DNA from 3 places in the Leisingera sp. ABM4_060 genome. Region 2 is predicted to be linked to each of the others. Evidence: riboswitches for the same ligand, from Rfam matches in the RefSeq annotation. Region 2 holds a riboswitch; each other region holds the start of a gene.
The links. Region 2 has a riboswitch for cobalamin ahead of ACXAEH_RS17215 (DUF4198 domain-containing protein). Riboswitches for the same ligand answer to the same signal wherever they lie in the genome.

Region 1 (2,236 bases), 1.6 Mb from region 2:
ATTTCGACAACGATGCTTTCAAAATCGTCATGTTCATGGTTGTGGTGGCCGTCGTGGTGGCTGGGGCGGGCGTCGAGATCATCTTCCGCAGCCGCTTCCAGGCCCAGGATGATGCGCGGGTCGATGACGCCTTCGCTCATCGGCAGGATCGGCAGCTTGCGCGGCGCTTCCGCCTCGATCACCGCGCGGGCCTTCTCGACGCCTGCGTCGCCGGCCAGATCGGCCTTGGACAGCAGCACGATGTCAGCGCAGGAGATCTGGTCTTCGAACACCTCGGAGAGCGGGGTTTCGTGGTCGATGCTGTCATCCGCCTCGCGCTGGGCGGCAACTGCATCCAGGTCGGGGGCAAATTGGCCCTTGGCGACGGCCTCGGCATCGGCCAGGGCGATCACGCCGTCGACAGTAATGCGGGAGCGGATCGCGGGCCAGTCAAAGGCCTTCAGCAGCGGCTTGGGCAGGGCCAGGCCGGAGGTTTCGATCACGATGTGATCGGGCTTCTCCGGCAGGTCCATCAGCTGTTCGATGGTGGGGATGAAATCATCGGCGACGGTGCAGCAGATGCAGCCGTTTGCCAGCTCCATGATGTTTTCCGCCGGGCAATTGTCATCGGCGCAGGACTTCAGGATGTCGCCGTCGACGCCGGCGGTGCCGAACTCGTTCACCACAACCGCCAGGCGCTTGCCTTGCGGGTTCTGCATCAGGTGGCGGATCAGGGTGGTCTTGCCTGCACCCAGGAAGCCGGTGATGACGGTGACGGGGATCTTGTTGAGATCGCTCATGATTACTCCTCGGAAGGGAAGGCGGCCGGCGGGATGCGGGCAACGGATTGTTTGCGGAATGCGGTGGGGCGCTCGCGCCAGGGCACCAGGCCGTCGGCGGTGGCGGCATAGGCGGCAGTGCCTGCCAGGATCTCTGGGATATGCTCCTCCGGGTCCATGTCGCCGTAGACATAGCTCCAGCGTTCCTCGCCGCCGGTCAGCAGCACGGTGCAGCTGCGCGAGCAGGCTGACAGGCATTTGACACCGCGCAAGGTAACGCCCTCGGGCATGCCGGCCTCTTTCAGGGCGTCATGCAGCAAGGTGCCGGGGCGGGTCGCCTCGGGGTCGGCGCCTTCGTTGCGGCAAGTGAGGCACACGGTCAGGGTGACCGGTCCCGGTTTGCTGGCAGCTTGATCCGCCATATCGTCAGCCATCGGCGCGCCTCCTGTCGCGGCAGGGCATGCGGGATGGCCGAAAAGGAACTGTCTCGTGCCAGCCCCTCACCCGGTCGCAGAACACCCCGTCTGCCCGTTGATCTCTCCTCTTGCTGGCAGGTCTCCCGGCTTGCGGATGCCAAGGCACGGGGGCCTTGCCGGCCATCCTGCCTTCCCGGGGGTGATCTCCCAGTGGCATGGCGGCCTCATCCGGTCACGGTCGCGGGGGCGGCTGTGCTTGAGCCTTGCGGCCTTCACATTCCCTCTTCGCCTGTTTTCACAGGAACCAGCGGAACCCCCTTGCGCTATGGCAGGCTTCTTTGTCAAGACATGGGGTCAAACAGCTGGAGCACACCATGAGCGAAAAGTCTGAAACCGTCATTTCAGAGGAAGAAGCCGCCCGCCACGCCTCGAAGATGGCCAAGAAGAAGGCCGCGCGCGACCGGATGATGAAGACCAAGGAGGGCGAGAAGGGCCTGATCATCGTCCATACCGGACCGGGCAAGGGGAAATCGTCTTCTGGTTTCGGCATGATCATGCGCTGCATTGCGCATGGGATGCCCTCTGCCGTGGTGCAGTTCATCAAGGGCGCCTGGCAGACCGGCGAGCGTACCCTGATCGAGGAGAACTTCAGCGATCTCTGCCAGTTCTACGCGATGGGCGAAGGCTTTACCTGGGAGACCCAGGACAAGGCGCGGGACATCGCTGCTGCGCAGAAGGGCTGGGAGAAGGCCAAGGAGATGATCCTGGACGAGCGTAACACCATGGTGCTGCTGGATGAGATCAACATTGCGCTGCGCTATGAGTATCTGGACCTGGAAGAGGTGCTGGAGTTCCTGGTGGAGCAGAAACCGCCGATGACCCATGTGGTGCTGACGGGGCGCAACGCCAAGGAGGAGCTGATCGAGATCGCCGATCTGGTGACCGAGATGGGGCAGATCAAGCACCCGTTCCGCGCCGGGGTGAAGGCGCAAAAGGGTGTGGAGTTTTAATCTCTTACAGGCGGCAAAAGGCGGCAAATCCGATCGGGCCTGAGGTTTTGCG
Region 2 (2,236 bases):
TTGCCCAAGCCCTGGCAGACAATGCTGCACGGCAGCAGCGGCTGACAATTCTGGCAACGGTGCCGGGGATTGTTCAAAAGCTGCATTTCACCGGGCCTGGCGAGGTTGTTGCCCCGGGTGAGCCGATTGCCGAGATTCTGCCTACTCAGGACCGCCTGATCGCCGAGGTCGAAATCCGGCCGGAGGACATCGGCCACGTGGCAGTGGGCGACCCGGTTGAATTAAAGTCGACGACCTTTGATTCCAGGCAGTACGGGGTCCAGGCAGGCGAGGTGTTCGAAATCTCACCAAACTCGCGCCTCAATGACCGCAAAGAGGCGTACTTCGAGGTCCGGATTTCTTTTGCGGATGAAAATACCTCAGAAGTTTCCTTGAGCCGCCGGCTGACTGCCGGCATGGAAGTCAACGCGGCGATCCGGACTGGCGAGCGAACCGTTCTTGACTACGTGGTTTCTCCCATTACCGAACCGATCGGGCGCGCCTTCCGGGAGCGCTGATCATACGGCCTGGAGGAGAACAGGGAGGATACCGCGGCAATCCAGCCTGCTACCACCTCAAAGGGCGCTTCCCGCAGTAAGACCGTTTAAGAGTTGGAAGCGTTTTAGAAGCGCGGGCAAGAACGGAACTGTGGCGGGATGGCCTGCCGGCTCCTCCCGTCAGGCTTAACCAGAAGGCTTCGCCGTAATTTCCGGGCCTCCCGCGCAGCTTGTGGCGCAACAGTTCGGTGCAGGCCTTTTCAGTTCCGTGACGCGCGGCTTCTTTTGTGCAAACCCGTCCCCCTAGCCGGGAGCCGGGATCAAGTCCTCAAGCGTTCAACGGCAAGCGGGCAATGGACGAGACGCTTGACTCGCATATTCCGTTTTGCCATTCAGCCAAAGTGACCGGTTCCGCGAGTGTTTCAATGCGCAGCGGAAGAAATAGGGAACACGGTGAGGCGTACCCAAAAGGGACCAAATCCGTGACTGCCCCCGCAACTGTGAGCGGTGAGTGACGCTGAACATGCCACTGGGAAGTCTCCCGGGAAGGCCAGCCGAACCAGGACCCGCGAGTCAGGAGACCTGCCGGACACGAGGACCGAGGCTCCGCTTGCGGGGGCTCAACTCTTATCCACCGGACGCCGGGGTGCGCGTCTGGCCCGGGCGTTGTTTCGACAATTCCGTGCCGCTACTCCCCGTTGTTCATTCCTGATTGCAGGTGTGCCTGCGTCGTCGAATGAGGACGAAATGAAACTGAACTACCTGGCCGCAGCCCTGGCCGTTTCCCTGCCGGTTACCGCATCGGCGCATTTCCAGCTGAACTACACCGAAAACGCGCTGATCGAGAAGCCCGGCGACGTGCCGATGGGGCTGGTGTTCTGGCACCCGATGGCGAACGGCCATGCGATGGACATGGGCAAGCCCGAAGAATTCTTCATGATCCACAAGGGCGAAAAGACCGACCTGGCGGACCGCCTGGAGCCCGCCACCTTCAAGGGCGTCGAGAACGAAGCCTCAGCTTACAAGGCCTCGGTGCCGGTGAAACGCTCGGGCGATTATGTGGTGGTGACTGTGCCTGCGCCTTATTACGAGGAAAGCGAGGACATCTACATCCAGCAGATCGCCAAGGTTGTGCTGAACCGCAACACACTGCCCACCGACTGGGATCAGCCGGTTGGCCTGGCCACCGAAATCCTGCCGCTGAACAAGCCCTACAACGTCATCGTGGGCTCCACCTTCTCGGGCCAGGTTCTGGCCGACGGCAAGCCGGTTCCGGGTGCCGAGATTGAAATCGAATTCATGGCCGCCGAGCCGGATCTCGAGAAGTTCTCCACCACCAGCCCGACCGTGGGTGAGATGCCGGGCGGTGCGATTGTGGCCATCGCCGACCAGAACGGCGTGTTCTCCTTTGGCATTCCGAAAGCCGGCTACTGGGGCTTTGCAGCTCTGGGTTCCGGTCCGGCGACCGAGCACGACGGCAAGGAACTCAGCCAGGATGCGGTGCTGTGGATCCACGCTGAAGAGCTGAAGTGAAAGCAGACCGATGCATATCGTAGACGGCGCACTGTCTAACCCGGTTGTGATCGGCGGCGCGGTTGCCGCCGTCGGCGGTATTGCCATGGGTCTGCGCAGCCTGCCGCTGGAGCGTATTCCGGCGGCGGGGGTGCTATCCGCCAGTTTCTTTGTGGCCTCGCTGATCCATGTCCCGATCGGGCCCAGTTCGGTTCACCTGATCCTGAACGGGCTGGCCGGGCTGGTGC
Region 3 (2,236 bases), 420 kb from region 2:
AGCACTGGCACGGCTGCGGGCCGTGCGGCCCTGCGCAGTAGAGACGGATGCGCAGCTGGACTGGGCCTGTGCCGGTGCGCGGCCTGCCGGCCTGTGACCCGCGCCGCGGCATGAACGGGACCTCTAGTCGAAGCTCAGGTCAAACCCGTCTCCGGCAATAAAAGGCGCCCGGAAATTCTCGCCGTGGAAATAATAAAGCCCCTGCGCCGCATCCTTGAGGATGGCATAGCAGCCCCATTCCGGTGTGTTCCACAACCCGGACCAGCTGGAGCAATACTGGCCGTCTTCGATCTTGTAGCGTGCTTCCGAAGGGGCAGCGTCGCCCTGCTTGATCCAGAGCGTCAGCCCGGATTGCGAGAAATACTGGCGGGTACGGCTCTCGAAATGCAGCCCTTCGATGGTCTTCCCGGTCAGCAGTTCTTTGATCTCATTGCTGGTCAGCGGCTGTTCGGCGGCGGAAACTGCCGCCGCGCAGGCAAGAACGGCAGCAGCAGCGGGCAGAAAGGTCCTAATCATCGGCAATCCCCGTGTTCAAAGTCTGAATAGCGGGAATTGCCTAGAGCTGATCCTGCGGACGGGCCAGCCCGGCGCAGAACACAATGCCGTCAGCCGGATGAGAAGGCGCCCGCAGAAACCGGTGCCGGCGCCTGGGTCGCGCGTTACAGCGCCAGCATCTGCTCCGCCCGCCGCGCCTCCGCCGTTTTCGGCAGCGCCTCCATCAGCGCGCAGGGGCGGGCGTCCAGTTTCGAGGCAGCAAAGCCGGTGCCATCGCGGCTGAGGATCGCATCGGCAAACCGGTCCAGCCCCTCACGCGGCGCGTCCTCGCCGACGCCGCAGTAAAGCCGGATCCGGTCATGGCTGGCTACGAACTGCGCCGGGCAGTTGCGCGGGCAGCCGTCCAGCGCGGTGGTGCCGGTGATTTCGAAATCTTCCTGGGTCAGCGGCTTGGCCTTGGTCATCGCCTCGGCCAGCTTGGCGATCATCCGCTCCGCCGCGGGGCAGGGCCGCCCCAGGTATTTGCAATCCGTTGCCGCATAGAAATGCGTCTGGTCGGTCCACATCATAATTGCGCCCTCCGCGCGTGGTGCGGGGAGCCTGCAGGACAAGAGACCGGATGAAATAGCGGGAGCCCCGCAGTGCCATCAGACCCTGTCCGGACACCCCGCCCGGGTTCGAGTTTCACATCCGATGGCAGGTCTCCTGACTTGCGGGTCGTCGCTTTCCCGATCCTTCCCGGCCTTATCAAGGCCAGTGGCTCTATCGGGGTCGCTCGCCGCTTACAGTTGCGGGGGCAGTCTCGGAATTGACCCGCTTGCGCAGGCCGCACCGTGTTCCCTATTCATCCCGGACACAAGATTTTGTGGCTCGGGAACCATCGCCACAAGCGGTAGCGGCTGGATCCCTGAGTTGTCAATCGTTTTTCTGCACCTGCATTGGGTTTGGCTGGGGCAGGTGAAGCTGCAGGTGCAGCCCGCGGATCACATCCGAATCGCGCCGCACCCGGGCCAGCTGCCAGCCGCCCTGCAGCAGGATATAGAAGGTCTCCGCCGCCGCGCGGGCCTCTTCCTCCACCAGGCCCAGGCGCCGCGCATGCGCCGCGGTGGCGCTGATCCAGCCCTCGAACAGCAGGGCGGCGTGCTGGTGGAAGGCCTCGTTCTCCGGCCCTTCGAACAGCGTCGCCGAGACCGGGCAGCCGCTCCATTTTCCCTGCATGTCAAACAGCTTGGCCAGCTTGTAGCAGACCGTCTTGGCGCCTTCCTGAAAACTGGGGGCAGGAGTGAAAGAGGCATCGATCAGCTGCAGCATCTGCTCTGACGCCCAATTGGCAGCCGCCAGCGCCAGGTCGGATTTGCCGTTAGGGAAATGGTGGTAGAGCGAACCCTTGGGCGCCCCGGCTTCGGTCAGAAGCTCGGCCAGCCCGGTGCCGCTGTAGCCTTTGTTGCGGAACAGGCTGGCGGCGGCCAGAATCAGCCGCTCGCGGGTTGGCAGGGGCTGGGCCGGAGCGGGTCCGGCTGTCGTCACGTCATCCATGGCGGTAGCTTGACAGCAATAGACCGGTTGGTCCAGTGATGTTGCTGGACCGATTGGTCTAGGAGGCGGCAATGCTGGACAGCAATGCAGATCAGACAGCGGCAGTGCGGGAGCAGGAGCTGCGGTTTCCCTCCGGGGACACCGTGCTGGCAGGGCGGCTTTACCAGCCGGCCGGGCAGCCGCGGACTGCTGTGGTGCTGAACGG

Region 1: another riboswitch for cobalamin. It lies ahead of ACXAEH_RS09525 (DUF1636 family protein); the one in region 2 lies ahead of ACXAEH_RS17215 (DUF4198 domain-containing protein).
Region 3: another riboswitch for cobalamin. It lies ahead of ACXAEH_RS19250 (hypothetical protein); the one in region 2 lies ahead of ACXAEH_RS17215 (DUF4198 domain-containing protein).

What each region holds. Positions count from the first base shown of each region.
Region 1 is NZ_JBSWTX010000001.1:1,915,675-1,917,910, reverse strand. It holds gene cobW (cobalamin biosynthesis protein CobW) at 1-779, opposite strand, end outside; gene ACXAEH_RS09525 (DUF1636 family protein) at 782-1,192, opposite strand; cobalamin riboswitch at 1,291-1,498, opposite strand; gene cobO (cob(I)yrinic acid a,c-diamide adenosyltransferase) at 1,549-2,184, shown strand.
Region 2 is NZ_JBSWTX010000001.1:3,561,143-3,563,378, forward strand. It holds gene ACXAEH_RS17210 (HlyD family type I secretion periplasmic adaptor subunit) at 1-497, shown strand, start outside; cobalamin riboswitch at 866-1,080, shown strand; gene ACXAEH_RS17215 (DUF4198 domain-containing protein) at 1,224-2,009, shown strand; gene cbiM (cobalt transporter CbiM) at 2,020-2,236, shown strand, end outside.
Region 3 is NZ_JBSWTX010000001.1:3,979,185-3,981,420, forward strand. It holds gene ACXAEH_RS19240 (protein-tyrosine phosphatase family protein) at 1-97, shown strand, start outside; gene ACXAEH_RS19245 (hypothetical protein) at 124-516, opposite strand; gene ACXAEH_RS19250 (hypothetical protein) at 660-1,064, opposite strand; cobalamin riboswitch at 1,174-1,392, opposite strand; gene ACXAEH_RS19255 (TetR/AcrR family transcriptional regulator) at 1,411-2,031, opposite strand; gene ACXAEH_RS19260 (alpha/beta hydrolase family protein) at 2,103-2,236, shown strand, end outside.